Regions from separate parts of the Neobacillus sp. SM06 genome, predicted to be linked through region 4. Evidence: riboswitches for the same ligand, from Rfam matches in the RefSeq annotation. Region 4 holds a riboswitch; each other region holds the start of a gene.
What was found. A riboswitch is a leader RNA that binds a small molecule or an ion and turns the genes downstream of it on or off. The one in region 4 is predicted to bind cyclic di-GMP.

Region 1 (8,095 bases), on a different contig from region 4:
AATTGTTAAAAAGAAAATAAAGATCTAAAAGTGGAAGGTTGTTGTTAATCCTTTCCTTTTTGTGAATTTCGAATGCTTGTTTAGAGCGCCCGATCATGTTCTACCTCCATCAAATTTATTCGCTCTCTTTTTCTTTCTTATAAGCACTTAAACCAAAAATATGGCTTTTTAAGGATATTGCCCCTTACTTCAAATACCATTTAACTGCATTTTTGTATAAAATTTTTGCTGCCTGTTCTTCCTCGAAGTTATTGAGAATCAACTCAACATCTGAAAGTTGAAAAGGTCTTTTGGCTCTGGTTGATGGTAAATCAGTTCCAAACAGGAGTGCATCTGGATTTAAAGAATAAATGCTTTTTATTGCTTCGATTGGGTCAAAATCAATCCTTCCAAAGCCGCTTGCTTTTACTTTCACGCCTTGATCGACCAATGAGAAAAGATGTTTAAATCCGCCCTTCGATAAACCAAGATGGTCTACTGAAACAGCAGGAAGTTTTTCAATGATTGCTGCCAGTTCCGGCAATTGTTTAGAATTTATATATATTTCTGTATGCCAATTAACTACTTCATAAACTTTTCTTGCAAAATAGTCCAGGCGAGAAATATCTTCAGAACCCCCACGATTTACATTAAATCGAAGTGCTTTAACTCCTAATTGATCCAGTCTGATGATTTCTTCATCAGGTGTGTCAAAAGGCAGCTGGGTAACTCCAACAAAGTTTTCCCCAAGTGTTTGGATTGCTTCTATTAAATAGGATTGGTCATAGCCTTGAAATGAACCTGAAACGACCGCTCCGCCCACTACATTCAACTTGTCGGCACTCTTTCGATAATCTTGGCACGAAAAATAATTTGGAAGGTATCCCTGATTAGGTATTAACGGAAACCGTTTATCAATGATATGCAGGTGTGAATCAAAAATTTCCATCTACATTCTCCCCTTTTTTTATCAAAAAAACTGTACCCATCACTAATTTCCGATATTGGTACAGTTTCTATATTTTATTTATTCCATCTCCAGAAAAAAACTCCCGCCTCTTTTTCAAATAAAAGAGACGAGAGCATAAAGGAGAAACCCTTAATCAGTATATACGATGTATAAACTAATAGCAGAGATTTGCAATGAAAAGCGCTCACTTCCTTACTTTTCATCTTGTTCGGTTAAAATGATTGGGCCTTCGCTTGTGATGGCGATGGTGTGCTCGAATTGGGCGGAATAGTTGCCGTCGATGGTTCTGGCTGTCCAGCCGTTTGCATCCATTTTTGTTTGGTATTTGCCAATGTTCACCATTGGTTCGATCGTAAAGACCATGCCTTCCTTTATGCGCGGCCCTTTTCCAGGCAAGCCGTAATGTGGGACATCCGGCTTTTCGTGAATCACGGCGCCGATTCCGTGGCCAATAAAATCGCGGACAACGGACAAGCCTTCACTTTCAACGTATTGCTGAATGGCATGGCCAATATCGCCAATCCGGTTTCCAATTTGCGCTTGTTCAATTCCTTTGTAAAGCGCCTCTTTTGTTACCTTTAACAAATGGTCTGTCTCCTCCGAAACATTTCCGACCGCGTAGCTCCATGCCGAATCGGCCAGGGCACCGTTGTAGTTTACAACCATATCAATGGTGACAATGTCCCCTTCATTTAGTGGCTCTTTCCGCGGAAATCCGTGGCAGATTTCATCATTTACACTCGCACAAGTTGCATACTCGTAGCCCTTATAACCTTTTTGTTCAGGGGTTGCACCATGCTTTTGCAAGAATTGTTCAACAAACGCCTCGATTTCCCAAGTTGTAATGCCCGGTTTGATGAGTTTGGCAATTTCTTTATGGCAGGAAGCAAGAATTTTTCCGGCTTGTTTCATTGCTTCAATTTCACGGGCTGATTTTAAAACAATCATGTTTTCTTCCTCTTTTCTATAAACGTATTGTCAAAAGTTATATATTAAAAAGTTAATAAATCCTTGATTTAGTGGGCTTTAAAATGCAAAAAACTTGCCACCCCCTAAAATCTAAGGATAATTGAGGTTACCCCACACACAACATCCCAGATTGGAAGTGACAAGTTTGTACCCTCAATTATTAACTTATTTAATGGAATTTATCAAGCATCAAGATCAGGTAATTCGAACATTACTTACACTTCTCGTTGGAAAGGGTATGTTTGAAAAACCTGAAGAAACGCCTGTTAATAAACCTTATCGAAAACTTCAAGTCGATGAACTTCCTATCATCGAAACCTTTGAAAAACTTGATTATCAAAAACTCCTCACCGATTATCTTGAGAAAAACGGTAAACCCTTAAAACCGGTTCAAAGACGTTCAAATACAAAAGCAATTGTACCTAAGTCAATGAACTGTCCAGCGTGTGGTGCTCCATCGGATTATCTTTATGCCAATAATGGAGGCAAAGGACAGTATCAATGTAAGGTATGTTCCTGCCTTTTTAACAATAAGAGTCGTTATTTGAAAGAGGCTATTCTTAAGTGCCCTCATTGTTCAAAAACCCTTGAAAAAGTTAAGGAGCGACAAGATTTTGACGTGTTCAAGTGCAAAAATAACGATTGTCCCTATTACCAAAAGAAACTAAACGGCATGTCTTCCAAAGAAAAGAAACGGTTTAAAAAGGATCCGCAGGCATTTAAATTACGATACATTTTTCGCCGGTTTCACCTTGATTTTAAGCCTCTTTCCAAGGAATCACCTGAACTTCCAGTAGTGGATTTGTCAAAGATTTACGCATCTCCACATACATTGGGGTTGATTCTAACTTACCATGTCAACTATGGCCTTTCAGCTCGTAAAACAGCTGCCATTATGCAGGATGTCCATGGTGTATCCATTTCACATCAAACGATTTTGAACTACGAAAACAGCGTCGCTCTTTTGCTTAAGCCATATATTGATCATTACCCTTACGAGCTTTCCGATCAATTTTGTGGCGATGAAACCTATATTCGAGTGAATGGTCACTGGCATTACTTATTTTTCTTTTTCGATGCGGTGAAGAAAATCATCCTTTCTTATCCGGTCTCACCGAATCGAGATACGGTTTCCGCTATTCGTGCAATGGATGATGTCTTATTGAAGATGAAAGAGATTCCAAAAGATTTAACCTTTGTGGTAGACGGAAATCCGATCTATCTGCTAGCCCAACATTTCTTCGCACAGCACGGCATTTCCTTTGATGTGAAGCAAGTGATTGGGCTGACAAACGACGATCCTGTTTCGACGGAATACAGACCTCTTAAGCAAATTATCGAGAGACTTAACCGCACTTTTAAGGGCAACTATCGTTCCACTCATGGCTTTGGGTCGGAACATGGTTCAGTTTCTTTTGTCACGTTGTTTGTGGCGTACTTTAATTTCCTTCGTCCACATGCAAGTTTAGAGGGCAAAGTCCCGGTAGTGAATCCAGAACTATCAGGGCTTCCTACAATGCCCGCGCGATGGACAAAGTTAATGGAATTAGCTCAACGCTGGATTATCCAGCAGCGGTCTACCTAACTTTTTGTTTAGCAGAGCCCTTGAATAAAACTAGCATCCGGCGAAGCGAACTCTTGACAAACCGAACTAGCCAATGGTTTAAAATGGAAAAACCAAGGGCTATTTAGCATGCCTTCTTTTTGTCCCCGTCGCCCTTGGTAAAGTAAACGCAAACCATTGGCGTGTTTGTCAAGAGCGGTTGCGGGGGCATACCCGCCCAGTAAATGGAAGAAATATTAAATCGCTAGGTAGTTTTCATAGAACTTTTGACACTACCTCTATAAATTCTTCGCTATTTATGCATATTCCGTTGAAAGTGCATCCATTCATACGCTCTTTTATATTAGCGCTATTTGATCAATTTATCAAAACAGTTTGCAAAGCTCGTTCCGTAAACAGAAAGAATTACGCAATTGCATGGAACTTTCTCTATTCTTTTGATAAAATGACTTTATATCTATACAGATAGGTGTGTGAAGCTCCATGATCGGTGATCGTGTAAAAAAACTTCGTTTGGAAAAAAAAATGTCTATATCAGAACTATATAAATGGAATTAAAGGATTTTAAGAAAATTTGTCCAATTCTTATAGGTAAATAAAACCTTTAGGAAGGCGGACACATAATGAAAATCCTTCAAAATGAAAACATGGATTCAATTCAGGAAGTTAAAGCTTGTATGCATGGTTTAAGGGATCTACGGATGTTTAAACGTTATCAGGCTATCCTCATGCATTTAAAAGGACGGACTTATGTAGAAATCGCTGACCTTTTAGAATGTACGGAGCAAACTATATATAACTATGTTCGAGCCTATAAAACTAACGGTTTGGAGGGATTAGTTCCCGGACAATCTCCCGGACGCCCTTGTCAACTAACAGAGGAACAAGAAAAGGAACTCTATCAGTTAATTGTTGAAAAAAAGCCAGCTGCTGTTGGATTTCCCGCAGAAATGAATTGGACTTCATTTCTTGTTCGCGATTGGATTAAGCAAACATTTGACATTGTTTATACGGACCGGGGTGTAAGGAGATTGTTGACTCGTTTGGGATTTAGTTACACAAAACCAACGTATACCCTAGCAAAGGCTGACCCCGAGAAACAGGAAGCGTTCAAACAAGAATTTGAAACGATTAAAAAAAATGATGAATGACGAAATTGATCGAATTCTGTTTCAAGATGAATCCATGATCAGGGACTACCAAGCTTTAGCCAATACATGGTTTCCTAAAGGGCAACAAAAAGTGATACCTACTTATGGAAAACATCACGGGGTTAAATTAATTGGTACCCTCGATTACGAAACAGGCGAAGTGTTTGTCACAGAAGAAGAACACTATGATGCTCAAGTTTTCCTATCTTTTCTTGAAAAAGTTGTAGTCAGATACAAGGGTGAGAAGATTGTAATGATACTGGATAATGCTAGAATCCACCACTCGAAACTGATTCAACCTTTTCTCGAAGCCCATAAAGATCATCTGCAACTTGTTTTTCTCCCACCATACAGCCCAGAGTTAAACCTAATTGAAGGACTGTGGGGATGGTTAAAAAAATCAATTATTTATAATGTTTTTTATAAAACGGTAGAAGAAATTAGAGTGGCTGTCCAGACATTCATTACACAAATCAATAAAGACCCTATGAAAATCGTTAATCGTCTATGTCTTAAGCTTTAACTATTGACTCAATTACACCTTTAGCCAGATTGCCAGGATCGGATTGAGCAATAAATAGCCTAAAACGATATTCGACAAACTCCGATGATTGCAGGTATATTGTGCTTAAATTTTGTAGAATATTGTCATTAATCTAGGAAATCGTTACAGAACCAAATTGTTTAGTTCCATATATATAGCTGATCAAGCTGGAGTGGCCAAGTCGTATTTAAGTTCGCTTGAACGAAATCTTCAACGGAATCCTTCCATTCAATTTCTTGAAAAAATTGCAAGCGTCCTCAATGTACCTGTTGACCATTTAATACATGAGCAAGAAAATCAAGAAGAATTGGATAACGACTGGATGAATCTCGTGAAAGAAGCAATGAACTCTGGTATTTCCAAAGAACAATTCAAGGAATTTCTTGAATTTAACAAGTGGAGGATCAATCAGCAAAACGACAATTAAGAAGCAAATCCGTTTCGATTGTAGTTTTTTCTAAAAAGTGTATTTTTGTTCCATTTTTCCATTAAACAACATTTTCGATCCGTTTACCTCTTCCATTTTGTCAAGATATGCTGAATATCGATGCAATTTGTAGCAAAAAAAAATTCCAAATAGACAAAAAAGAACACTCTGATTCGAACGAACTAGGTATAATCTACCTATGAGTGTAATAAAGTAAATTAGTCCTAAAAATAGAGAGCAAATTTTGGGGGAAATACAGAAAAAGGCAAACCTGTTGAAAGACAGGGACGCAAAGCTGCGGGTCTAAGGCGGAAATTTCATTTGCTATGATTGCCGGGTTGCCTGGAATACGATCGGTACTTGTATTTTAGGGGGGAGAATGTGATCAAAACAAAGGAACTTGCTGAAGAAATTGACCGGGATTGGATGGCACTAATGATCGAAGCAAAAAAAATGGGGATTTCAAAAGAAATTGTTCGTGAATTTCTGAACCAGAATGATATAAGAGAAGCAATTTGTAAGAATCCGTCAACTACATAAGATCAAACAGAAATGGTAGAAAGTACTCGTCGCCGAGTACTTTCTTTTTTTACGAGAATAATTCACGTTCTTGGGAGTATCAAAATTTCAACCCTTCGATTTTTCGCCCTGCCCTCTGGCGTGTCATTGGATGCGACCGGCTGGTACTCCCCAAAACCTTTTGCGCTGAACCAACGCGGATCCAGTTTGTCATTATGCAAAACGATCTTCATAAAGTTCACTGCGCGCATCACACTCAGTTCCCAGTTGGACTCAAATTTGGAGTTTCGAATTGGTACATTGTCCGTGTGACCACTGATAATAATATTTCTTGGCGGATTCATCACAAGCAAATTGGAAATTTCACCAGCGGTTTTCAGGTCAATGCTGCGGACTTCCGCACTTCCAGAATCAAACAGAACATTATCGCGAATCGTCACAAGCAAACCTTCACTTGTTAACGACGTTTGCAGCTTATTTGCTAACTGGTTTGCTGTGATGTACTGATTCACTTTCACTTGCAGCTCTTTCAGTTCTTTTTGATCCTCTTGCATCGCTTTTTGCTTTTCCTGCTCTTGTTTTAATTTTTGCGGATCTTCAGCCATATATTGATTTTTTTGTAAATCTTTTTTTCGCACATCCGGGGCGTCCGAGCTGCCTTGCGGAATAGTAGTTTGATAATTCAATAAACCTGTTTCCCCAGTGAACATTTCGTTAAAGGCTTTTGATAAAAGCTGGAATTTTTGCGCATCAACGGAACTCATGGCAAAGAGAACAATGAATAATGCCAAGATCAGTGTTAACAAATCTGAGTACGGCAAGAGCCAAGCTTCACTCATTTCTTCCTCTTCATGCTTTTTCTTGCGACGTTTACTCATCACGACCCACAACACTTTCTTCCAGAATCTTCTTCCGTTCTCCTGCTGGCAAATACGATGCGAGCTTTTGCTCAATCACCCTTGGTGCCTCGCCTTCCAAAATGGATAAAATTCCTTCAATCATCATCTGTTTTACTTTTACTTCCTGCTTTGATTTACGTTTTAATTTATTGGCAAACGGATGCCACAATACATATCCAGTGAAAATCCCGAGTAATGTAGCAACAAATGCAGCCGAAATAGCACGTCCGAGTTCAACAGTATCGTTCATATTGCTGAGCGCGGCAATCAACCCAAGTACGGCGCCCAATACCCCGAGTGTCGGGGCATAGGTTCCAGCTTGGGAGAAAATTGCGGCACCGGATTGATGGCGCTCTTCCATCGCCTCAATTTCCTCAGAAAGCACATCCCGTATGTAATCAGCGCTCTGCCCATCAACTGCAAGCGACAGCCCATTTTTTAAAAAAGGATCGTCCACTTCGCTCGTTTTCGCTTCAAGGGCGAGCAGTCCTTCTTTTCGTGCTAGCTGGGCCCAATCGGAAAACAGGCGGATCAATTCCGCTTGATTGACCGCCTTTTGTTCTTTAAACACAACGCCAAAAAGTTTTGGCACTTTTTTAATTTCACTTGTTGGAAAAGCAATGGTTACCGAAGCAATGGTTCCGGCAATGATAATCAGAAATGCCGCAGGGTTCGCCAAGGCGACCAAGCTGACCCCTTTTAATACCATTCCTACGCCAATTGCCACAAAGCCAATAATCAAACCTATAATTGTCGTTAAATCCATTTATCTCTCACCTGCATCGATCGTATTCGCTTCGAATTTTTCTTTCTTAAAAAAACATCCTCTTTCTCTTTATTTCGACAAGATTCACTGAATCTTAATAGCTTATAAGAATTTTCATTAAAGATGCAGGAGGAAGTTGTTGATCTTTTATGCCAATCGGAAATCCTCCTAAGATTCTGAGTTGCCTCGAGCAGCAGGAGCGTTTTCATTTAAAAGCTGAATAAACGTTTCGGTTGCCTTTTTATTTCGCCCAAAGGATGAAAATATGTAGGAAAATTTCCGGATAAATACTTCGTCTTTAATTGGA
Region 2 (8,095 bases), on a different contig from region 4:
AAAATACACATACGAGAGAAGGCAAATTGTGTACTTTCCAACGGTTCAAATTCAAGAAACAAAGCAAATTCATATTGTGAAAAATAAAAATCTCTGCGGGTGCGGCCTCGTTTATAATCCTTTTCCTACCTTGACAAGAAAAGACCTGAAAATGATTCAAATGAGACCGGTAGATCAAATAACGTGTGAAAAATGCAAAACCCTATTGAAAGAAGGAGATTAAGATTATTTTATCCATTCCCATTCTTTTGTCTCCCGCTCGATATGCGCATACTTCGCATATGCCGGCTTTTCGGTCAACTTTTGCAAAGAAAAAATCTCGGTGAACACTACTTCTACAGCCAATCCCAGCTTTGTTGAGATTTCTTCTTCTAGCGTTTTTCTTGATGGCTTCATTCTAGTGGTGTATTGGAACATAAATTGCACATGATCTGTTAAAACCTTTACTTTCCACATAAATGGGACGTTTTTTAAAGAATACACAACCTCTTGTAAGTCATAAAACGTAATTTCCCTATCGTTCGGCATACGGATGAGATCCTCTTTTCGTCCGTAATGAATCATAATAGGTTTGGTTTGTCCGCAACCACATGTACTTCCTGCTCTCAACTCAATGATATCCTGGTTTGCGTAACGAAGCAGCGGCATTCCTTCCCTTGCTGTTGAGATGACACAATTACCCTTTAATCCCTCTTTTGCCGGTTTTCCATTTTCATCAACTGATTCGACGAAGGCATTTGCATGATTCAAATGGTAATGGCCATTTTCACAACTCATAAACAACCCGCCTGTTTCCGTACTTCCAAATAGTAAATAAACGGGGACACCCCATACGTTTTCAAGATGTTTTTTCCTAGATGGTGTCATCAGTTCCCCGGCCAGAACGAAAGCGCGAAGATTTGGATTTGGAAGCAAGACACCCATTTGTTTTCCGACCTCATATAATTTCTCCGCTTCAGACGGCAGCATTGTGAGAATGGATGGATTCGTCCGCTCAATGATTTCCACAACACGTCTGTCTGGCGTAATCATACTGGCTTTATCTACAGCAATATGACCAGCTCCTACTCTGGCCGCAGACCAATAAAAGATAAAAGAAGGGATGGCCATGGCAAACGGAAACCGATTCAACACAAGGTCTTTTTCATTAAGCTGGAGGCTTGAGTTCAATACGACATTTACCTCTTGTTCAATATCCTTATGAGTAAACCAGCTTGGCGTTGGTGTTCCGGTTGTTCCACTTGTCTCATGATAGGTTGCGATTTGATCAATGGCTGTGCCGATAAGATCATAAGCATCCGCATTTCTTAATTCCGTTTTTGTCGTAAACGGGATACCCAGCCAATTTTCAAAATGCTGACCTGCTAATTTTTCCTGATAAAATCGAGATTTGAGTGCAGCGTCGATAAAAGGTCTATATTGCATGAATTCATTCCCCTTTCGTTTTATCTGATCATTCCTTTGCCTTCTCAATCAGAATCGCCATTTCCTCTATCTGTTGCTGAATGGTTTTTGTTAATTCATTGATTTTTTGGACACCGCCCATTTGAACCTTTTCTGTATACTCAGTCAAGCGACTGATCTCCTGTGATCCAGCTGAGAGCTGCTGAACAGCCGCAGATACATCAAGAATCTGCTGGGAGACATGATTAATTTCCCGCTGAATCACTTCAAAAGAGTGTTTAGCCTCATTTACCGCCTTTGCCCCATTCTCGGTTTCTTTTTTTCCTTCCTTTGTAAGTTGTACTGATTTGGAGACCTTGTCTTGAATGGCTGAAACAATATTTGTGATTTTCTTCGTTGAATTGGTTGCTTCTTCTGAAAGTTTGCGCACCTCATGGGCGACAACGGCAAATCCTTTTCCATGTTCGCCTGCTCGTGCTGCCTCAATTGCGGCATTTAACGCCAAAAGATTGGTATTTGCCGAAATCTCCGTTATTGTATTGACAATTTGGCTAATTTCACTTGAGTGACTCGATAAATCCATAATCGTTTCGGATAATTGATCAACTTTTTGATGGATTGATTCCATTTGCCCGATTACCGTTTCAATTCGCTTGAAGCCTTCTAGTGCCTCTTCCGAAGAAACTTTAGACAAGTGGGAGACCTTTGTGGCGCTTACGGCAATTTGCTCAATACCGCTAGACATATCAGTAATGGCAGCAGTGCTTTTTTCAACATTTTGCGACTGGATCCTAGCACCCTTTAATACATCTTCTGATATATTCATCAGTTTGCTCATGTTTTGCTTAAAAGCAATTAAGGAAGAGACAAGTTCGGAAAATTTCTTTTTTGTCTCTGCCTCCAAAAAAGACGGGGCTTCACTTGCTGCTGCTGTTTCCGTCACTGCTATTAGATTTTCAACAGGTACCTTTTTAACCTTTAAAATAGTTAAAATGAAAAATATAAGGGAAAATAGGACAACAAGTCCGAGTTCCCATGTAAAATCTTTTACGCCAATATAGGCAATGAACAGACTGTTCGGTATAAAAAATAAGACAGAAACCGTAAGAAATAATTGATTTTTTACCTTCATTCGATCGTTTCCTTTCTTTCTATTTCAAAATGGTGTCATTCATGATCGTGATTCTGCTGTCCCTCCTTAGGGAAAAACACAAAAATAAAGCCCCTACAACAGTTTGTAAGGGATGTGATAGAACCGCTGCTGCAACTGGCTGACATGATCGATCGTATGACCGACTTTAGTCCCTTTAGTTTTGTGCCACTTTGTTTCCAAAGTTTTACCCTTGTATTCATTTACTTTTTTTATCGTCAAAACATAAGAAAGAATAAATAGTACTTTTGACTCAATCGTTTGGTAGTTTGGTTTAAACGCAAAGAAACTGAGACACGAGATACGCCTCAGTTTGATTCGATTGCCAATGCTACTGCTTGTTTTGTGCTTCAAAACGTTTTTTCACCCGTCTGATTTGCTCGATATGACCTTCAACATGTTCAATAGAATGTTCCAAAATCTCTTTAAATGTAAGCGGGCCAGCAACAGTATGGGTTCCAGTCCGAAAATAATCTTGTTCTGTTAATTGCTGGAGAATTGGCAGAAAGCTTTCGCGCATCGATTTGAATAGCTGAAGATACAATTGGTGATCTAGTTGTTGGGAATGCAGGCGATCTGTCCATAATTCTTGATCAAAGGCAGTCAGAATCGGGTTCTCTTCTGCCAAAACCGCCTTCATCCGATGGATATGTACCAGCTCTGCATCTGAAACATGAATAATAATTTCCGTGATGCTCCAACTAGTTTCGGATGGTTTAAACAATAGCAGTTCTTTGGAAAGGCCATCGACTTCATTTAAAAGCTTTGAATACCCTTTTTGGTATTGCTCCATTAACAATTCCATTCTAAATCACTCCCCTTTGCTCATGATTATAACAGACTTGGAATCACAGCTTGCTCATTTAGCCAATCTTTTATAAGATCGTCTGCCGTTCTTTTCTGAAATACAATGGGAAGTTGTCTGCTGAATGGGGAAATAGATTGTACAGATGTCGGATTCACAGGGGGAAGTTCTTTATTTAAAAGCAGGTTACAGTAGTTTTAAGGGCTAAAACAAACACTCATCATCAGGGGACTCTTCAGGAATTAAATTTTCTGTTTCATAAAAAACAAAGGCCATCAACGCTCCAAAAATGCGATCAATTAGTTCAAAGCTGAAGATGACCTCTAACTTGAGCCAGTTCTCTTTCATTTTTCACTGTCTTTTCACAAGTATGGTCTTGATCCCATTTCATAAAAGTGAGCATTTTCTGCATTTCTGAAAATTGTTTTTCACTTTCATTACGTGAAATAAATTGTTCATCTTTTACCTCTTGTAGATCCGATTTCATTTCTTGCAGGTCAATCTTCATTTCTTGCTGATCTATCTTCATATCTTGGAAGTCGGCCTTCATATCCTTGATTTCAGCCTTCATATCCTGGATGTCAGTCTTCATATCCTGGATGTCAGCCTTCATATCCTGGATTTCTCTTTTCATTTCTTGCTGATCTGTCTTCATATCCTTGATTTCAGCCTTCATACCCTGCAATTCACTTTTCATTTCCTGCTGTTGACGATTTAAACTGCCTACCATTGTTATTAACGTGGTTAACATTTCTTCCAATCTGTCAAGCCTTTTTTCGAGCATGTCCATTCACCTCCTTCTCTTCACATTATACTATAATTTCTTTCTGAAAAAATACAATCGGAAGAATTTATAAAAGAAGGGTATTTCCCTGTTTTAAGCGAATTAGAATTTCAAACAAACCGTACACGAAACGGTATTAAAATAACAGGAACATAGGAGGTATGAGAAATGAAGATCAATAGAATCGATCATGTGAGTATAAACGTAAATGATCTTTTAGAGGCTAAAGCGTTTTTTCTTGAGTTAGGACTTGAAGTGCAGGCGGAATGGGAATTGGCTGGAGAACAGTTGGACAGAATTGTTGGGCTTAATGATGTTAAAACGGCATGTGTAGGCTTGGGGATGCCAGATGGTCAAGTATGGATAGAGCTAGTCAAATTTTATTCGCCGTCAGATGAAAAAGTTATTCAGCAACCTTTAGCAAATACGCTGGGGATCCGACATATTTGCTTTGCTGTTGAAGATATTGAAGCCATTGTTGAAAAATTGAAAAAGAGGGGTACGGAAATCTTTAGTGAGATCCAGCAATATGAAGAAAGGTATAAGTTATGTTACGTTCGTGGCCCAGAGGGAATTATTTTAGAGTTGGCGGAGAAAATCAAGTAAATATCAGAACAAAATAGGGTACAGAATCGCAATGGTTCTCATACCCTATTTTTTATTCCTGTTATGCGGAGCGCAGAGCATTACGGAAAATCTACTTCAGCGACTCCACTAGCTCGCTCAAACGATCCCAAGTTTCAGTGATTCCCTGCAGCATGCCCATGTCCATGACGGTGTTGAGAGCCTCTTCAGAAACATATTCAGCACGGTTAATCAGCTTTGTTTTTCCACCCAAATCGATGAAATCCAATGTGATTTCGGTGGACGGCATGGAATCATTCAAATTCCCTTCGGCATCCGAAAAGTAATCAGTATAGACGATCTTATCCAGCTCGATAATCTTCTTATAGACCCCTTTGCCCCATGATTCCATACATCAATTGACGTAGCCGTATAATCCTGAGAAGCACATAATAAGACAGCACAAAAACGCAATTTCAGTTGAGGATCCTATTCTTTCCCACAAATTCCGTATAAAAAAATATGGAGCATTTCATTCATTAAATTCATGTTCCCAGTTTGCTGAATTGAATCGTAAAGCTCATTGGTATACTTCATACTGAAATTAATAAAAACAAAAAGACCTTCGTTTGAAATCTTATCTGAAATTTTCCCATTTTTTCTCCCTTCTTCAATTAATTGAAGGAAGGCCGGGAGAATCCTCTCATTGTACTCTTTTTCCATAAATTGAGCGATTTCTTGATCTTCTTTAACAAGCCGCATAAAAAAAGGAGTTAAAGAGCTTAGTGAGGATTCTCTTTCTTGTAAGATGATGGATTCAATTTTTTCTTTAAAAGTATAATCCCCGTTCATATTTTCTAAAAAATCATTAAATGAGTCTTCAATATATTTCTTTACGGCCTCTCGTAACAAAGCTTCTTTATTTCCAAAATAATTGTAAATGGTAACCTGAGAGACATTAGCAGTTTTGGCAATGTCCGCTATTCGAATTTTACTAGAATCCCATGTTTTGAGCATTTCTAATGTTGTTTGGATAATATTTCCTTTTATTTGGAAGGCTCGTCTTTCAAAACCATTCATTTTCATCATCCTACATGCAATTTATTAATAATGAAATTATAACACAAAGATATTTCATCATTCTATTGACAATAGTTATGCCCAAACGTAATATAAATTATGAAATAAGAAAAGATAAATATTTCATAATTTTGGAGGTGGAAAAATGCTGGAGGTTCAACATTTAACAAAAAAATTTAAAAATGGAAAAGGGATCTTTGATGTTACTTTTTCAATAAAGAAGGGGGAAGTCTTCGGCTTTCTGGGACCTAATGGGGCTGGAAAATCCACGACTATTCGCCATATCATGGGGTTTATGAAACCTGAGAGTGGATTTGTCAAAATTGATGGATTAGATACATGGACAAAACAAGGAGAAGCACAAAAATATATTGGTTATTTGCCGGGTGAAATTGCTTTTATTGAAGGAATGACCGGAAAAAGTTTTTTGGACTTTATGACAGAAATGCAAGGAGCAAAAGGTTTCGCAAAACGAGATGAATTAATTGAACGATTTCAATTTGATGTCAACACCCCCATTCGAAAGATGTCAAAAGGAATGAAACAAAAGGTAGGAATCGTGGCAGCCTTTATGCATGACCCTGAAGTCATTATTTTAGATGAGCCAACATCTGGTTTGGATCCGTTAATGCAAAAAGTATTTATTGAACTTGTCCTCGAAGAAAAGGCAAAAGGAAAAACATTTTTAATGTCTTCACATAGTTTCCCTGAAATTGAAAGGACATGTGACCGGGCGGCAATTATTAAGGATGGAGTGGTCATTGCGGTAAAGGATATACACGAGCTACAATCCATGCAGAGAAAGCTCTTTGAAGTGACATTTCAAAACCAATCAGATGTGAAAGCGTTCTTGAAATCTAATCTGCAAATTGAGTCTTATGAAGGAAATCGAGTGAGGGTGTCGATCCAAGGGAATTATGATGCTTTTATAGAAGAAACCGCAAAATATCACGTACGGAACATTGATATCTTTACACAAAACTTAGAGGAAATCTTTATGAATTATTATGATAGAATGGGGGCTTCAAAATGAATTTATCACTCTATAAACAGATGATGAAAGTGAATATAAAAGGAGTGATGAATTACGCCATTGGTGCTGCTTTTTATATCTTAATTGTCGTATGGATTTATCCAAGTATGGAAAAAACAGCCAAACCCTTAAACGATTTGTTAAAAGTAATGCCGGCTGGAATGACTAAGGCTTTTAATTTGCAAAATGGTTTCGGAAGCTTCGAATCGTTTATGTCAGGTGAATTTTATGGAGTATTATTTACTTTAATCGTTTCCATTTTTTGTGTCACAGTGCCTATACAATTAATGGCGAAATTGGTGAACCAAGGATCGATGGCATATTTATTATCTACTCCAACGACAAGAGGAAAGGTTGCATTTACACAAGCAAGTGTTTTCATAACAGGATTATTTTTAATTTCGGCTATTACAACCATTTTTGGTATTGTTGGTGTTCGTATTTTTGCTGATGACACTAGTTCTTTTCATGTAGAGCGATTTATTCAGTTGAATGTAGCAGCTTTTGCCCTGTTCTTTGCATTAGGAGGAATTTCATTTTTGGTTTCGTCCCTATCTAATGATGAAAAGAAGGGCCTTGGAATTTCAGGGATGATTATTTTTGGTTTCTTTAGCTTGGATTTCATTAGAAAAATTAGTGACAAAGTGGACTGGTTAAAAAATTTTACTCTTTTTACATTATATAAACCTTCTGAAGTTGTAGTGGGCAAAGGAAATCTCATACAGGACTGTGTTATTCTATTTGCCATTGGCCTCATTGCATTTATCATAAGTATTTTGACATTTAAAAAGAGAGATTTGCCATTATAATTTAGGGGAATCAGGAAACAAGGCTGCTTTTTTAGAAAAAGAGCCTTGTTTTTTATTTGATTTTGTTAAATTTGTAATTTCTTTAAATAGGATTGATCTGGTACCATCAGCCAATTACTTGACTATTAAATTTAAAAATTGGAACCGGTTTATTGCTGTACTGGCAAAAGGGAGAATTTACATAATTGGAAGTAAATATTAATCTTATCAAGTCATCTAAAGAGTAGCTTATGAGTCCACTTAATCTCTCCATATTATCAATAAATGAATTTAATAAATTTCCGTTTTCACTTCTCCATTTTACAATTTCCTACAAGTATTACAAAAGATAGATATGGCTAACTTTTTCATAAAAATTTGCTACAGTTAACCTCAATAAGTATCCAGCCAAGCTTTCGTCTGCAAATGGCTTTGGAGTTATTAATAATTTTTGATTCTTAGTCATGTCACCAACCACCATTCCCTT
Region 3 (8,095 bases), on a different contig from region 4:
GTCAATGTCTGTTAATAAGGCCCCCTCACCCTTTTCGGCAAAAGTTAAGACTGAATTGGACGGACCACGAGCAACAACCTGATCCTTCCGTTTTAATAGTTCTTGCGCCTTTGGTCCAGGCACAGCAGTTTTCATTTTAATAGACGACATAATGTATCCTCCTATACGTGTACAATGATTGTATACAATTAACCCTACTAAAAAATTACTTGGGCGTGTATCGAGTAATGATTTGTTCAATCGATAACGCATGATTTAATTTTTTCGTGAAATCAATATCTTTTACGATGAATGGAATATGTTCAATGGCAAGTTGTTTTGCGCGATTGGCATCTCTTTGATGGATAGCATCATACATGGTACGATGCTCATGATTGGAAAGAGTGGTATTGGTTTCTGCCACATCATAGAAGGTTTGAATGATATGGGTTAAGGAAAGAACTTCTTTTAAATATTGAATTAGATACGCATTCTTGCAAGCTTCGATTATTACCATATGAAAGGACTGAATCGCATGAAGGGCAAGTTGAGGCTGATTCTGTTGATAGTAATGTTTCTCTTGATCCAAGTAGATCTCCATCTTTTTAAGATCGGATGAATTCGCCTTAAGTGCTGCTAGATATGTAGCTTCTGGTTCTAATATTTGCCTTACAAAAAAGATCTCTTCTGCTTCTTTAGGAGTCGGGCAATAAACGAATGCTCCCTTATTTGGTATAAGTCGGACTAACGATTCATACTTCAGTCGAGATAGCACCGACCGAATTGGAGTTCGACTCACACCAAATGCGTCAGCAAGAGAGGATTCAACTAATTGTGTGCCCGGTGTAAGCTCTGCATTAAAAATAGCGCTTCTTAAAACTTGATAAATCTGATCTTCCCCCATTTTTGAATGTAACAAACTATTCCTCCCTTCCGTTACTTTATATTGCTAGTTTAATTATTTTATTCTGAAAGGTCAATATATTTATAATATTTTAATAATTTTGACTGTTATATAATCTAACATAAACAGAGATTCTGAATGGGAATTAATAAAGTAGGTGGTAGCAAATCGGAGAAAGCAGTAATTGTTCAAGAAGGGGAAAAAGCCATGCGGAAGGGAATGTTTCATTTTTTCCAATTTAATAAAATTGTTATTTATCAATTTTCTAATTTATTTGGTTGTGATAATATTTAGGATGACGAAATACTTTTTGGGGAAAGAAGTGTTCAGAATGGATCAACAGGCGAACGCAAGACGAAATTTAGTGATTATGTGGTTTGCCAATTTTTTTATTAATGGTAGCATGACAATGGTTTTGCCGTTTCTTTCATTGTACATTGAATCATTTGGAAAGTTTTCAGAAAAATATGTTCAGCACTGGTCAGGGATCACGTTTGGGGTTACCTTTGTATCCGCATTTATTTTTTCACCGATTTGGGGAAAAGTGGGCGATCGCCATGGGCGCAAAAAGATCCTTCTTTTTTCGGCTTTTGGGATGACGTTGTCGGTCTTTTTCATGGGGTTTGTTCATTCCGTCTGGCAATTGTTTATTCTGCGCTTTTTTATGGGGTTTTTTGCCGGCTTTATTTCCATGTCCCAAGCGTATATTTCAACGCAAACGCCAAAACACATGGCTGGCCGCGTACTCGGAACATTGCAAACGGGAACGATTACCGGGGCTTTGCTTGGCCCCATTCTTGGCGGGATCATCGCCGATTCAGTCGGCTACAGCACAACGTTTAAATGGACATCGCTCTCCATTCTTATTTCAGGACTGCTTGTTTTGGCAACAAAGGAATACAAAATTGCCGATAACAAAGAAACGAAATCCATTTATACGAGTAAGGAAGTTATCCGCCACCTTACGCGCAATCCCGTCTTATTAACGGTTTTATTTATCTCGGCGCTGATTCAAATTGCCCATTTTAGCATCCAGCCGATTTTATCACTGTATGTGAGTGAATTACATGGAAAAGAAAACATTGCCTTCTATTCGGGAATCGCTTTTTCGGCCGCCGGGCTTGGCAACCTGTTCATGTCAAGAAGCTGGGGGAAAATAGCGGATTTGCATGGATATGTGAAGGTTTTGATTATATTGCTGTTTGTGGCGGGATCGGTCTATTTGCCTGGTGCGATTGTGACGAGTCTGTGGCAGCTTGTGCTCATCCGCTTTGTGCTCGGAATTTCACTTGGAGGCATTACGCCTGTTCAAATCGCCTTCCTTCGCCAGGAAGCTCCGATTGCGATGCAAGGAGAAGTCATCGGCTACAATACGAGCCTTCGATTCTTTGGTAATATCTTTGGTCCGATGCTTGGCGGGTTTATTTCGGGTTATCTCGGTTTCTCAGCTGTTTTTGTCAGCACAAGTCTCTTGCTACTGATTAGCGGCGTGATCCTTTACACAGCAAGCCACCGCCACCCGGAGCTCGTGAACCATTCGGTTTAAAAAATGAACCATTCAAGAATGACATTGAATCGGCACCCTCGATTTACGGAAAAAGCGTACAATAGGTTGTCAAAATAATAAGCCTTGTTATCAACTCCAGCATCTGACGCCCCCCTCCCCCTTAACCTCTATCATAAGCATAAACTTTTTTTGTAAAGCAAGTGTTAACCAATTGTAATAATTCAATTAATAAAGGGAAGCCGACTTTTCAGCAACGGCTTACCTTTTTTTCTACCGTAAAGGCCTCTGCTTCGTTCGCGGTCATTGGTTTTCCCAATAAGAAGCCTTGCCCGTAATCCGAACGGTGATCCAAAAGAAAACGGAGGTGCTCCGCCTCTTCAATTCCTTCAGCGACCGATTTGATGTTCAGTGTTTGCGCTAGATTGATAATGGCTTTCGCAATCTTTATCGTTTGCTGATCTTTATAAAGATTCAGTGTAAACGACTTATCCATTTTCAAAAAGCTGATTGGCAGCTCGTTTAAATACGTTAATGAAGAATAACCGGTGCCAAAGTCATCAATGCCGACTTCAATGCCCAATGCTTCGATTTGCCGCAAAATTTTGCTGGCATATTGTACATCTTTCATTAGCATGCTCTCTGTTATTTCAAACTGGAGCTGTTCAGGAGGGAAATTGGTTTCGGTCAAGATCGTCTGAATTCTTTTTACCAGCGTTCGATCCTCAAATTGCTTGGCTGAAAGGTTCACCGAAAATCTGGCCGGCAGTCCTTTCTCTCGCCATGACTGCCCTTGCTCACAGACCGTCTTCAGCACCCAATGACCAATCGGGATGATCAACCCTGTTTCTTCTGCAATCGGAATAAACTCCGCGGGAGATACCATGCCAAGCTCTGGATGGTGCCAGCGCAAAAGAGCTTCATAGCAAACCAATTGATTCGTTTTCAGATGAAAAATTGGTTGATAATACACTTCCAATTCATTTTTTTCCAGTGCAGTATGCAAGAAATTTTCCATAATAAAGCGGTTAATAGAAGTAGATTCCATTTCTTTTTGGAAAAATTGAACCCCATTTTTCCCTTGATCCTTGACCGCGTACATCGAGATATCCGCTTGTTTCAACAGTTCATTCATATTCTTTCCATTTTCCGGATAGAAACTAATGCCAATGCTCCCTGTCATCTTGATATTCAGCTTGTTAAGGGTCACTGGTTCCGAGATTTTGTCCAGTATTTCCCTTGCCAGTTTTTTTGATTCAGAACGGTTCCCACTGTGTGCATGTTGATGCAGAACAATAAATTCATCGCCGCCTATTCGTGCCAAAAGATCATCCGGACCGATGCAGCTTTCGATTCTTTTCGCCATTTCTTTTAGCAAAAGATCGCCGTAATCATGGCCAAATGTGTCGTTGATCGATTTAAAATTGTCCAAATCAAGAAAAATAAACGCTAAGTTCGCTGATTTCACCTGATCGTACTGAAAATAATTTTGAATGAAAGACCGATTATATATATATGGAACTAAACAATTTGGTTCTGTAACGATTTCCTAGATTAATGACAATATTCTACAAAATTTAAGCACAATATACCTGCAATCATCGGAGTTTGTCGAATATCGTTTTAGGCTATTTATTGCTCAATCCGATCCTGGCAATCTGGCTAAAGGTGTAATTGAGTCAATAGTTAAAGCTTAAGACATAGACGATTAACGATTTTCATAGGGTCTTTATTGATTTGTGTAATGAATGTCTGGACAGCCACTCTAATTTCTTCTACCGTTTTATAAAAAACATTATAAATAATTGATTTTTTTAACCATCCCCACAGTCCTTCAATTAGGTTTAACTCTGGGCTGTATGGTGGGAGAAAAACAAGTTGCAGATGATCTTTATGGGCTTCGAGAAAAGGTTGAATCAGTTTCGAGTGGTGGATTCTAGCATTATCCAGTATCATTACAATCTTCTCACCCTTGTATCTGACTACAACTTTTTCAAGAAAAGATAGGAAAACTTGAGCATCATAGTGTTCTTCTTCTGTGACAAACACTTCGCCTGTTTCGTAATCGAGGGTACCAATTAATTTAACCCCGTGATGTTTTCCATAAGTAGGTATCACTTTTTGTTGCCCTTTAGGAAACCATGTATTGGCTAAAGCTTGGTAGTCCCTGATCATGGATTCATCTTGAAACAGAATTCGATCAATTTCGTCATTCATCATTTTTTTTAATCGTTTCAAATTCTTGTTTGAACGCTTCCTGTTTCTCGGGGTCAGCCTTTGCTAGGGTATACGTTGGTTTTGTGTAACTAAATCCCAAACGAGTCAACAATCTCCTTACACCCCGGTCCGTATAAACAATGTCAAATGTTTGCTTAATCCAATCGCGAACAAGAAATGAAGTCCAATTCATTTCTGCGGGAAATCCAACAGCAGCTGGCTTTTTTTCAACAATTAACTGATAGAGTTCCTTTTCTTGTTCCTCTGTTAGTTGACAAGGGCGTCCGGGAGATTGTCCGGGAACTAATCCCTCCAAACCGTTAGTTTTATAGGCTCGAACATAGTTATATATAGTTTGCTCCGTACATTCTAAAAGGTCAGCGATTTCTACATAAGTCCGTCCTTTTAAATGCATGAGGATAGCCTGATAACGTTTAAACATCCGTAGATCCCTTAAACCATGCATACAAGCTTTAACTTCCTGAATTGAATCCATGTTTTCATTTTGAAGGATTTTCATTATGTGTCCGCCTTCCTAAAGGTTTTATTTACCTATAAGAATTGGACAAATTTTCTTAAAATCCTTTAATTCCATTTATATAGTTTGAGGTTAAGGTGTCTTTAATGGTTAAGTTTTCAAGATCAATGGTTTGGGCAATTAAATGACCGGCTGTTTGCAGAACAGAGTGGTCATACCCGCTAAATTCAAATGGCTGTGAATGAATCGCCAACAGCCTGCCAAATACCACTCCAGTTTTTAACACAATCGGAACCTCAGTAAAATGTCCGCTGCGTAGCAATGTAAGCAGCGGATCCGGCTTTTCGACATCAGCAGCCCCCACGAGCCGGCTCCCTTCGGATAGGAGGGTTTGCCCACGATTAAATGCTTTTATTACGGTACCATCACCGTTCTCATCGGCTGTTAGAACAAACGTATTCACTGCGATTGTTTTACTCAAAATTTCAAATACATGCGTAAGAGTAGTATTTAAAGTTTGATAGTAAAATAAATCTCTCAGATGACCGCTCATGATTAGACCCCTTTTTTACCTATTTTAATCCAGCTGAAATAATAAATGAAAACTCGCCGACTGGCGAGTCCTTTGGACGAAGACAGAGGCGTAGTTGAATTTATGCGTTCAGAATTTATCCATATAAATTCTGATTAGCCAAAAAAAGACTATCCCTTCATCCAATGGAATAGTCACTTCTCTCTCTTGATCGTGCTATTCGGCAGCTGGCTGTCATGGGTGCGTTTTCACCGTTAGACCCTATAGTTTTGCGCCCCCATTTTTCAATGGGTTTGCCTGTTCGTAGCTATTTAATTTTCTAGGCTCATCGGCACCCGGACTTTTTTCACAAAAAATGCTGATTCCCTATAAAAAAGGGAACTACTGCTAAAACTCTAGTAAAAATTACTTGCTTCTTAGTATATACTAAATTTTCTTATAAAAAAAGGGGAAAGTGGTAGAATTTTGTCAAAATGTGTTGAAAGTTTGAAGGTGGAAACGATTGGGGGGAGGAGACTATAGAAAGATTTCCTCATACAGTTTTGGCGCTCTTTTCTTAATTTGCTTTAGTAGTTTCTCCATTTATAAAACCATCGTCAATATTTAAAAATTTCGAATTCATTGTAGTCGCTTTTCTTCGTTCATTGCTACTTCTAGAATTGGATAATTTTCGGCAACTTCCGATGAACCATTTCCTTACTAAGCAAGGAAGATCTACTTATCGTATAAAAACTCAATCCCTACTTAGTAAGGTTTATTTGCTGTTTTTTGTAAAACTACAAAAAATTCTTCAAATCCCTTGAGATTTTATCCTCATTTTATTTCGTTTTCCAAAACGCTTAAACTTCTATTTTAAAGCGCTTTGTCATTGTTCAATCACAATGGGAATTCAATTATGATTGAAACGATTTGTTGAAAATGCTTGCCTTTCCCGGATTTTTTTCTATCCAAGCAGTTGCTGATAGATTTTCAAATTAGCGTAGACGGCTTCGAGTACTGGTGTGGCAATTTGTTCTTTTCTCGCGATTTGGAACAGGAACCCATGCAGGTGATCCGCTTCAACTGGCAGCTGTTTTTCCATATCTCGTTGCATCGACGATTTCATTTCAAATCCTAGCCCGTCAATTTGCTTCATTAAGGCTTCTGCCACATGGTCAACAAGCGGTGCATCGACGGCTTTCATCACGGTGATAATTTCATGCAACAAGTGCTGTACCGTTTCCCGGCCGTTCGGCTGTTCGCGAATCGGGCCGATCGGGGCGCGCATTAATGTTGTGATACCAGACATCGTCGAAATAAACAAGTACTTTTGCCATAAATCACGATTGATATTGTCACTTAAACGGAAATTTGCATTGGCGCCACTAAAGCTTTCAGCGATTTTTAAAATCCGCTCCGATTTTTCTCCGGAACGCTCACCGAAGACGAGATCGTGAATTGGGCTCGTCTGGATGATTTCACCCTTTTCTCCAAGTGTTGCTTCAATAAAACAAAGACCGCCAAGCACCTTTTCTTCACCAAACTCTTCTGCCAAGATCCCGAAATGCAAAATTCCATTGAGCAGCGGCATGATCGCTGTCCTCTCTGATACATATGGACGAAAGTCGGCTATCGCATTTTGCAAATGGTATGCCTTTGTGGAAAGCAAAATCAGATCGAACGGTTCCGCTTCTTCACCAGCGACAATGGTTTTTGGCCGGAATGAAGCATCGCCATGGACACTGTTAATCTGGAGTCCTTGCTCTTCCAACTGTTTTCTTCTTCTTTCACGAACAAGAAAGGTCACATCTACCCCTTTTTCGGACAGACGGCCGCCAAAATAACCGCCCACTGCTCCGGCACCAACAACTAATACTCTCATTCCCAACATCCTCCTTTGTTTTGAAAACCTTTACTTTCAGTATAAATTTCCGTTTCATGGAATGAAAGACAAACATCAGTTTACGGCAACTTTTTTTCGCAATAGTAAATAAGCTTTGATCATAAAATAGCTAACTTCATCCGGAAGCCGTTCTTTGATCGGCTTTAACTTCTCTGCACCCGCTTCGGCAACGGCCTGCTCCAACAAGGGCACAAACTTATTCGGGATCATCCCGTCTAAATCAACACCAAGCCCCTGTTCGGCACAAAGCAACAGATGATTTTCAATTGTTACCAGCGAAAGCTCCCGTTTTGCGGCAATTTCTTCAAGCGACAGTCCTTCCTGATAAAGTTTAAATGTTTCTAAATGTGAGTTTGCCACCGGCTTCGTTGCAGCCTTTTTAACAGGCGTTTCTGCAGCCATTTCCGGCTCTTGCCCAAGATTTCCAGCAAGGAAATTTCCAATTGCAGCCAGAAACGCTTCACCGTATTTTTTTAGTTTATGCTCGCCGACACCATTGACTGCTAGGAATGCTTCGTTCGTCTGCGGCCGTTTTGCCACCATATCTTTTAACGCCGAATCGGAAAAAATCACAAATGGCGGTACTTTTTCGCTGTCCG
Region 4 (8,095 bases):
CCTGCAACGAAGAGAATGAGAATAAAGATTCCCGGCGGTAAAAGAAAGCCATAGATAAATTTAATGACGTAAAGCACTGACTCGCCCCCCCTTTCGCCTATTCCTTTTTAACGAATCGTGATTGGGATGAATTGCTTCCTCGAAACGCTCTGCTCATCCCGGATTGCCATCCAACTTTCTTCAATTGTTTTCGCACCGCATTCCTTTTAAAATCACAAGGCGTGAACTCCTCACTATCCAGAATGCCCTTATAATTCCCAATCAATTTCCTTCTGTCCGATTTGGCGCAAAAATGCGTTTGTTCTTGAGAACGGCCTGCTGCCAAAAAACCCGCGGTTAGCGGAAAATGGGCTTGGATGTGGGGATTTTAGGATGAAATGCTGCGGCGATGTCATAAGCTGCTGCTTTTGCTGGGCAAATTTCCCCCAAAGTATAAACACCACCGGTTTCTCACGTTGATTTAGCACTTCGATCACTTTATCCGTAAATGTCTCCCAGCCGAGATCTTTATGAGAATTGGGCTCACCGGCACGGACAGTTAAAACGGCGTTTACTAGCAGCACTCCCTGCTGCGCCCATTTAACAAGATAGCCGTTATCCGGAATCAGGCAGCCGAGATCTGCTTGAAGCTCCTTGAAAATGTTCTGCAATGACGGCGGCACTTTTACTCCTGGCTTTACAGAAAAACTTAATCCATGTGCCTGCCCAGGTCCATGATAAGGATCCTGCCCGATAATCACAACCTTTGTGTCTTGAAAAGAAGTATAGTGCAAGGCATTATAAATGTCGTACTGATCGGGATAGACAACCGTTGTTGCGTACTCTTTTTTTAAAATTTCCTGCAGCCGCTGATAGTAAGGTTTGGTAAATTCACTTTCAAGCAGCGGTGCCCAATCGTTTTTCAAAATTGACATCCTCGTTCACTCCTTTCTCCACTAGTCCTATTTAATGGTTTTCAATTTTCCTTCTTATGACACACTTTGCAGGTTTTTCAACCATTTCGCGGCATGACGGTCTTTGTTATAACCCACTCTGCCATTTTTCATAACCAAAACATCCATTTTCTACTATACACACAATAAAACAATCTCCAAGTATATCGATTCTTTTATATTATAAAAAGGGTCGCATCGCAGCTCAATTGAAAGCTTCTTTCATTCGATATTTATTTTTCAATACCCAAACACTCCATGGCCCAATTCAATGAAAAAACTTACAAGTCTATCATCACCTAGGCACTTAAATCACTTTGGCGTCCTCTGTTTGTCTTGAAATCTTAACCCTTGTTCAGTTATTATAATGATGGGGTATAAGAAAAATATTCAATCATAGGGATATAATACCTTCGTAATCTATTAAACTACAGGTGGTAACGAAAAATGGTTTTTGATGGCATGATTTTGTCTTTGATTGTCGGATTTTTTCGAAAGGGAAATTTAAAAGGGTTATCCTCTTTAAACTTAAAGGCGGGATGGATTTTTCCTTTATTGCTCGGCATCGAAATTCTCATGTTTCTTTTTCAAAACCGTTTTTCGTTTCTTGGACGAGCCAGCGGGTTTATTTACATGCTTGTATACATTGCCGGTTTACTATTTTTGTTTATGAATCGCAAACAAACCGGCTTTATGTGGATATTGATTGGAGTATTTTTGAATTTTTTTGTCATGGTTTTAAACGGCGGGAGAATGCCTGTATCAGAACATGCTGCATCCATACTGGATCCAAGCTATTTCGAAGCACTGAAGGGTTCTTTATATGCCAAGCATCAGGCCTTAACGGAATCAACGAAGCTTGGCTTTTTGGGTGATATCATCCCACTGACAAAGCCCTATCCCCGCACTCAAGTCATTAGCATTGGCGACATTATTATGAACATCGGAATCTTCCTTTTTATCCAGCATTTAATGGTACCGATGCAAAGGGATAAAAAGGTGAAGATATCAAAATCCATTTAAAGAAGGTGAAAAAAGTGAAGAAAGCTGAGGGAATCAAATTAACAAATGTATTGTTTAATGCACTTATTATCGTTTCTGCTATTGTTGCTTTAACTTCTGGATTTAAACTATTATAATTAAAAAAGGAGGAGTTTGTCTACTGAAAAACTTCTCCTTTAATTAAATATTGAGAGAGATGAAAAATGCAATTTTTTAAATCCCCAGCCCATTCTTATCTTTTTTTTGTATCCCTTTCTGGAATAATTGTCTTTGCAAGTCTCATTAATCCTAGATTTTATCATTATGGCGATTTGGTTACTATTTTATTGGTTGCCGGTACAATCTTAATGCTAAACTACTTTATGATTGAATTGCCACCAAAGGGTAACCATTTTTCTATGGATTCATCTATATTTCTCGGAGTTCTTTTTTTATTTGGTTTACAAGATACTTTAGCTATTTTGTTCCTATTTGCTATAATTTTTGCATTAATTCTTAGAACAACTGCTTGGTGGAAACATATTTTTAATTTTGGTATGTACACACTAATGATTTCATCAGCCTACTATGTTTATTTAATTTCTGGCGGAGTGATTGGTGAAATTACCATAAAGAACCTGTTCCCAACTATTTTTTCTTTTATTATTTATTTTACTACAAATATTATTCTTATTGGTGTCTATTTTATATTGTCAGCTTCAGGAAACTTAAATTATATAGTTAAAGGTTTAATTATCGAACCGATTTCTACTTATATTGTTACTATGTTGCTTTCTCAAGTACTTGTAATTTTAATAAATTCACAAAAGATGTATGGACTTTTTCTATTTATATGTATTTCTATACTTTTATCTTTTGCATTCAAACAACATTTCAAACTATTTAAAGAAATTTCAGAAAAGGCTAACAAAGACTTCCTTACTGATTTGAACAACCATGGTTATTTTAAAGAACTTCTTGAAAAAAATGTAAAGTTTGCAAATGAAACGGGTCATCCGCTTAGTCTCGCGCTTTTGGATATCGACGATTTTAAGAAATACAATGATCTTTACGGGCATATTCCGGGCGATCAATTGCTGAAAGAATTCGGCCACCTTTTAAAAAAGATTGCTGATGAAAGAAATTTTATCGTTGCCCGGTATGGTGGCGAAGAGTTTACCATCTTGATGCCGAATACAAATCGAAATGAGGCCTTTCATTTTGTAAATGATTTGCGAAAAAAAGCAAATGACACCTATTTCTATGGGGTAGAAGGTCTACCTTATGGCTGTTTTTCCTTTTCCGCCGGAATTGCCGAGTGGGAAAAAGGCATCTTAAATATATCTGACCTCATTCATAAAGCAGATCTAGCAATGTACTCGGCAAAAGAGCATGGAAAAAATTTAGTGCACCTATTTAATGAACAAACCGATTATTCCGTGCAAAAATCACTGAATCTTGAAAAAGATCTTGAGGAAGCGGAACAGCAATTAAAAATCTTTTTATCAAAGGATGTCTATACATACCGACACAGCAAACGTGTGTATCAATATGCCGTTGATTTTTCAAAAAAGTTGCAGCTGACCGAGCAAGAAAGAAAAACACTTATTCTTGGTGCGCTTATTCATGACATTGGAAAACTGGAAATCCCGCGAGATATCATTAACAAAAAAGGAAAACTGGACCCCCATGAATGGGAAATCATGAAAAAGCATGTTACTTGGGGGAAAGAAATCATTTCAACCAATAAAAAGTTTGAGGATTTGATTCCTTTAGTGGAACTTCATCATGAGCGCTTTGACGGGAATGGCTATCCGTATGGCCTGAAAGGAAAAACGATTCCAAAACTATCGCGGATTTTGTGTGTCATCGACTCTTTTGACGCCATGACAACCGAACGGCCATACCAAAAGACCAAGACATTTAAAGAAGCAATCATTGAATTACGTGCATGTGCCGGCAAACAATTTGATCCGCAATTCGTCGAACCGTTTATTGAGCTAATTGAGCAGCTTGATGCTGAAACATGTGTGGGAACGGCTGAATATGCGGAAGGTGTCTGAGATTGCAGATTTACGCAACCTATAAAGAATTTCAACAAAAACGTCCCAGATCCTGCATCGGGACTTTTTTTACTATCCGAATGAACAGGTCCAAAGTCGGATGTTTTTTTGTCGAAAAAATGCAAAAATATGAATCGTAGGAGTAACAGCAAAGACACAACGAATTTAATAGATTCTTATTTTTTCAAAGGCAAACTTACTGAAAAGTAAGGACGCAAAGCCTACAGGTCTAAGGTGAATTGCTATGACGGCTGGGTTGCAAAGAATGGGATATCCTGTCCGTTTTAGGGATACGATCGATTCTTGCAAATAGCCTTTTGCAAGTTTTTTTATTTTTTTTTAAAAGAAACAAGGGGGAAACGTGAATGGATTTCAAAGAAACGATTCGAAATGCAGCAGCAAGAGCTGTAATCACGGGAACAATCGCATTAAGTTTGAGCTTCTGGGGAGGAAGTGCCTTTGCAGAAGGAACAACCACCACCACCGACCAAGCCACTCCAACTGTTGAAAGCACAACAACTTCTGGAACTGCAGCAGCCTCCACTCCAGATCAAAGCAGTTCAACGACTGGGCAACCTACGTCCAGCCAAACAACGGCAGATTCAACTCAGACGTCTACAAATACGAATCTATCACCAACAGATTCAACAACAGTCACAAGTAGTACACCCAGTCTACTTCCAGGAGATTTCTTTTATTTTTTTAAATTATTAACTGAAAATATTAAATTAGCGTTTACCTTTACTGACGCGGACAAAGCGAAGCAAATTGCCCAATATGCCCAAGAACGGTTAGCCGAAGCGAATGAATTAATGAAGCAAGGGAAAACAGATTTGGCGCAACAAACAATTCAGAAGGCCATTGAAGAACAACAAAAAGCAGTCGATACTGCTAAAAAAGCAACCGCATCAACAAAGGAGAAAACGGCCGATCCTGCTCAAACAAGCGGAGATCAAACAGCTAGCACTAGCCAATCAAGTGGTGGCCTAACCGCAGAAAAGGCCGACTTACCATCACAGCTTCAAACGCAATTTGGTCAAACGATCCTAGCATTGCAAGCCGCTATTGAAAAAGTGGACAATCCAAAGGCAAAGGAGGCTCTTACAAAAAATATTGAAAAAGCGATCGAACATGTAGACGCAAAACTGACAAAACGATTGGCAAAGCTTCAACAAAAACAGAAGACAGAAGATCAAGCCGCTTCAAATGACGGAGCAGACCATCCGCAAGCTTCAACAACGACACCTGCTAATCAAACAGCTGATGTAAAGACCGAAGAGGACCATTCTAAGGACAACCATGTCGAAGAGATAAAAACCAAAGGGATTGATCAGCCTAAACCTGTTAGTTATGAGCGAAATAAATCGAGCGAACAAGAAGGAAGACAACCAGAAAAGAATAAAATGGCTGCCCCAGCACAACCAGCCACAGTAACCAATGTTCAGCCAAAAAGGGTGGAAGCAGATGTTGAAAAGAGCCCTTCTATTATCCAAAGTCAAACACCGGCACAAGCTCAGACTCCAGCTCCTGCCGTTCAACCAGCGGCCGAGGAAAGTGAAAACTTGAAAAAAGCAGAAGAAGCAAAAAAACAAGTTGAGCGCGAACATGACAATAACAAGAAAAACAAAGAAGATAAAAAAGGAAACAACCGCGGCAAGGATGACTAAAAAGGCCAAGGAAATGTTGCAGGATTGGGTACCAAGTGAAAAAAAACAATTTAAACACGTATGACATTGGAGATGACTGGGAACACAAAATTTTAGTAAAAAAAATAGAATCGGTTCCTGAAAAGCTCTCTCTCCCAATCTTGAAAACAACCGGAGCATTGCTATACGACCTACCATTAGGCAAACCACTCTTGCACTTGCGACGGCTTCGAGTGGTTTGCTTTATTTTTTACCGGTATCTTCACACCTTACTGATAAACATCCGACAAATATCGCAGCATGTCGCTTTCTAATCCGTCAAAAACTTATACCGCAAGATGGCGGCTAACCCTGCGCCGTGCTTGAACTCGCCTTTTGCGACCATTTCCTTCAGCTCTTCCATTGGAATAAAGTGCAGCTCAATTTGCTCGCTGCTTTCTAACTTTTGCTGCGAAGCTTTTAGTCCCGCTGCCGCAAACAAATAGATTTCCTCAGTCGTCGAGCCTGGAGATGGAAAAAAACTGCCCAATTCGAGCCAATGTTCGGCTACATACCCTGTTTCTTCTTCGAGCTCTTTTTTTGCAACCGCAAGCGGAGAAGTTTCCGAATGATCAATCATGCCAGCAGGAAGCTCCCATTGCCAGCTTTTTAATGCATGTCGGTATTGTTTAAGACAAATAATGTCTTTATTTTCCGTTATGGGTAGTACACAGACCCCTTTGGCAAAATCCAAAAAGGAAAAAGTCTTTTCCTCTCCATTTGGAAGAATCACCTTGTCAATCGTAATTCCGAATCGATCCACTTTTTGATTGTTCGAACTATTTATTTTCCATGCCATCACATTCACTCTCCGCTTTATCTATATTATCGTTTAACCTACTTTTCATTTTACCATCACATTTCTCCCCAATTCTATTTATATCCTTTCGAGCAATTATGAAAATCATTTTTTGAAAATTCCCCGTGATAATGGGCACCGAAAGAACCATTCGGTAACTTGCAGAAGCCACTTTTTCGCTTTATGCAGCTTTTGTCAAAAAGAATTAGGTTGTCCGTAGACAAATTTCTTGCTTTTTCATCTTTCAAACATGCTACAATTAGCCAAATGAAGTAAGCGCTTACACGTAATGTTTAGAACCAGGCTAAAAAGGAAATAGTTAGTGTATATTTGCACTTTTTACGAGGAGTGATTCTCATGGAAAAGCAAGGGAATTTCCTGGTTGGAATGTTTTGGGGAACATCGCTGAGCGTGCCGTTATGGATCGCCTTTTTCGGTTGGATAAAAATCGTCCTTCACTTCTTGTAAAAATACCAATATATAGAGCAGCATTCTAAGGCACAATCAGAAATTGTGCCTTTTGCCGTTTTATTCCTATCTCACCGCTTTTATCTCCCACCTGCATTTTCTCCATTTTACCACAAAGGGAGATGAAACATTTTCCTCCTGCCAAAGTCAATAAAACAATCAAAAACTCTTCCCGCTAATCTTTGACCATTTTTTTGAATACCCGAAATGCTAGAAAACACCCTTGAACAACACTATGGATAAGTTCGTGCTGCAAAACGAAACAATAGCAAATTCGTTCGAAATAGTGTATTTTAATTAAGGTAATTCATCATTCGGGTAAAAAATTTTTGAAGAGAGATGAGGGAATAGATGGATGACAACTTCAAGTTATAAGCAGTCTACAATTGTCTCGCTTCTGTCGGCAGGAACGTTCATTGCGATTCTAAATCAAACACTGATGATTACAGCGATCCCTCCAGTAATGGCGGAAATGAACATTACCGCAAATAGTGCTCAATGGTTAACGACTGTGTTTATGCTGGTAAATGGGATTATGATTCCTGTTAGCGCATATTTAATCTCCCGTTTTACTACAAGGCAGTTATTTCTATCCGCGATGGGCATTTTTGCAGCTGGCACACTCATCGCCGCTGTTGCGCCCAATTTTGAAATTCTTCTTTTAGGTCGAGTCATTCAATCCACTGGTGCCGGTGTGATGCTTCCGTTAATGCAAACTGTTTTCTTAATGATTTTTCCCAAAAATAAACGCGGAGCAGCCATGGGCTTAGTGGGCCTTGTTATTTCGTTTGCGCCTGCAATTGGTCCGGCCTTGTCGGGGTGGGTAACTGCAAATTACTATTGGCGCATTCTATTCCTGATTATTTTTCCAATTGCCCTTATCAACATTTTGGTGGCTTATTTTGCTTTGAAAAATGTAACAGAGGTAACCAAGCCAAAAATTGATATTGTATCCATCTTGTTATCATCAATTGGCTTTGGCGGTCTTCTTTATGGATTTACAAGCGCAGGAAATTACGGCTGGGGAAGCTCCATCACTCTTGCTTCACTGGGAGCAGGCGGACTTTCATTAGTGCTATTCATTTCTAGGCAGCTGCGATTGCAGCAGCCTATACTTGAATTTCGCGTATTCAACTATTCCGTCTTTCCAATGGCCATTGCAATTGG

Region 1: it holds a riboswitch for cyclic di-GMP, as region 4 does, so the genes downstream of both, ACQYAD_RS01765 (anti-repressor SinI family protein) here and ACQYAD_RS18375 (DUF5667 domain-containing protein) in region 4, are expected to answer to the same signal.
Region 2: it holds a riboswitch for cyclic di-GMP, as region 4 does, so the genes downstream of both, ACQYAD_RS00325 (methyl-accepting chemotaxis protein) here and ACQYAD_RS18375 (DUF5667 domain-containing protein) in region 4, are expected to answer to the same signal.
Region 3: it holds a riboswitch for cyclic di-GMP, as region 4 does, so the genes downstream of both, ACQYAD_RS02100 (hypothetical protein) here and ACQYAD_RS18375 (DUF5667 domain-containing protein) in region 4, are expected to answer to the same signal.

What each region holds. Positions count from the first base shown of each region.
Region 1 covers NZ_JBNWEO010000007.1:123,700-131,794, forward strand. Annotated here, with positions in the region: gene ACQYAD_RS01740 (amidohydrolase family protein) at 185-928, opposite strand; gene map (type I methionyl aminopeptidase) at 1,142-1,897, opposite strand; gene ACQYAD_RS01750 (IS6 family transposase) at 2,064-3,503, shown strand; one part of gene ACQYAD_RS01755 (IS630 family transposase) at 4,130-4,602, shown strand; one part of gene ACQYAD_RS01755 (IS630 family transposase) at 4,601-5,156, shown strand; gene ACQYAD_RS01760 (helix-turn-helix domain-containing protein) at 5,278-5,604, shown strand; cyclic di-GMP riboswitch class I at 5,859-5,950, shown strand; gene ACQYAD_RS01765 (anti-repressor SinI family protein) at 5,986-6,144, shown strand; gene motB (flagellar motor protein MotB) at 6,207-7,001, opposite strand; gene motA (flagellar motor stator protein MotA) at 6,994-7,788, opposite strand; gene ACQYAD_RS01780 (LysR substrate-binding domain-containing protein) at 7,957-8,095, opposite strand, start outside.
Region 2 covers NZ_JBNWEO010000005.1:22,153-30,247, reverse strand. Annotated here, with positions in the region: gene ACQYAD_RS00330 (phenylacetate--CoA ligase family protein) at 226-1,425, opposite strand; gene ACQYAD_RS00325 (methyl-accepting chemotaxis protein) at 1,454-2,536, opposite strand; cyclic di-GMP riboswitch class I at 2,664-2,756, opposite strand; gene ACQYAD_RS00320 (DinB family protein) at 2,886-3,359, opposite strand; gene ACQYAD_RS00315 (hypothetical protein) at 3,664-4,143, opposite strand; gene ACQYAD_RS00310 (VOC family protein) at 4,312-4,749, shown strand; partial or broken gene ACQYAD_RS00305 (SRPBCC family protein) at 4,841-5,119, opposite strand; gene ACQYAD_RS00300 (TetR/AcrR family transcriptional regulator) at 5,197-5,787, opposite strand; gene ACQYAD_RS00295 (ABC transporter ATP-binding protein) at 5,933-6,820, shown strand; gene ACQYAD_RS00290 (ABC transporter permease subunit) at 6,817-7,629, shown strand.
Region 3 covers NZ_JBNWEO010000007.1:192,977-201,071, forward strand. Annotated here, with positions in the region: gene gabT (4-aminobutyrate--2-oxoglutarate transaminase) at 1-150, opposite strand, end outside; gene ACQYAD_RS02080 (GntR family transcriptional regulator) at 206-898, opposite strand; gene ACQYAD_RS02085 (MFS transporter) at 1,215-2,429, shown strand; gene ACQYAD_RS02090 (putative bifunctional diguanylate cyclase/phosphodiesterase) at 2,638-3,933, opposite strand; one part of gene ACQYAD_RS02095 (IS630 family transposase) at 4,074-4,629, opposite strand; one part of gene ACQYAD_RS02095 (IS630 family transposase) at 4,628-5,100, opposite strand; gene ACQYAD_RS02100 (hypothetical protein) at 5,180-5,635, opposite strand; cyclic di-GMP riboswitch class I at 5,834-5,922, opposite strand; gene panE (2-dehydropantoate 2-reductase) at 6,558-7,475, opposite strand; gene recQ (DNA helicase RecQ) at 7,551-8,095, opposite strand, start outside.
Region 4 covers NZ_JBNWEO010000022.1:22,623-30,717, reverse strand. Annotated here, with positions in the region: gene ACQYAD_RS18395 (YdcF family protein) at 1-77, opposite strand, end outside; gene ACQYAD_RS18390 (uracil-DNA glycosylase) at 249-914, opposite strand; gene ACQYAD_RS18385 (DUF5317 domain-containing protein) at 1,380-1,955, shown strand; gene ACQYAD_RS18380 (bifunctional diguanylate cyclase/phosphohydrolase) at 2,138-3,976, shown strand; cyclic di-GMP riboswitch class I at 4,156-4,240, shown strand; gene ACQYAD_RS18375 (DUF5667 domain-containing protein) at 4,342-5,643, shown strand; gene ACQYAD_RS18370 (NUDIX hydrolase) at 5,933-6,460, opposite strand; gene ACQYAD_RS18365 (DHA2 family efflux MFS transporter permease subunit) at 7,284-8,095, shown strand, end outside.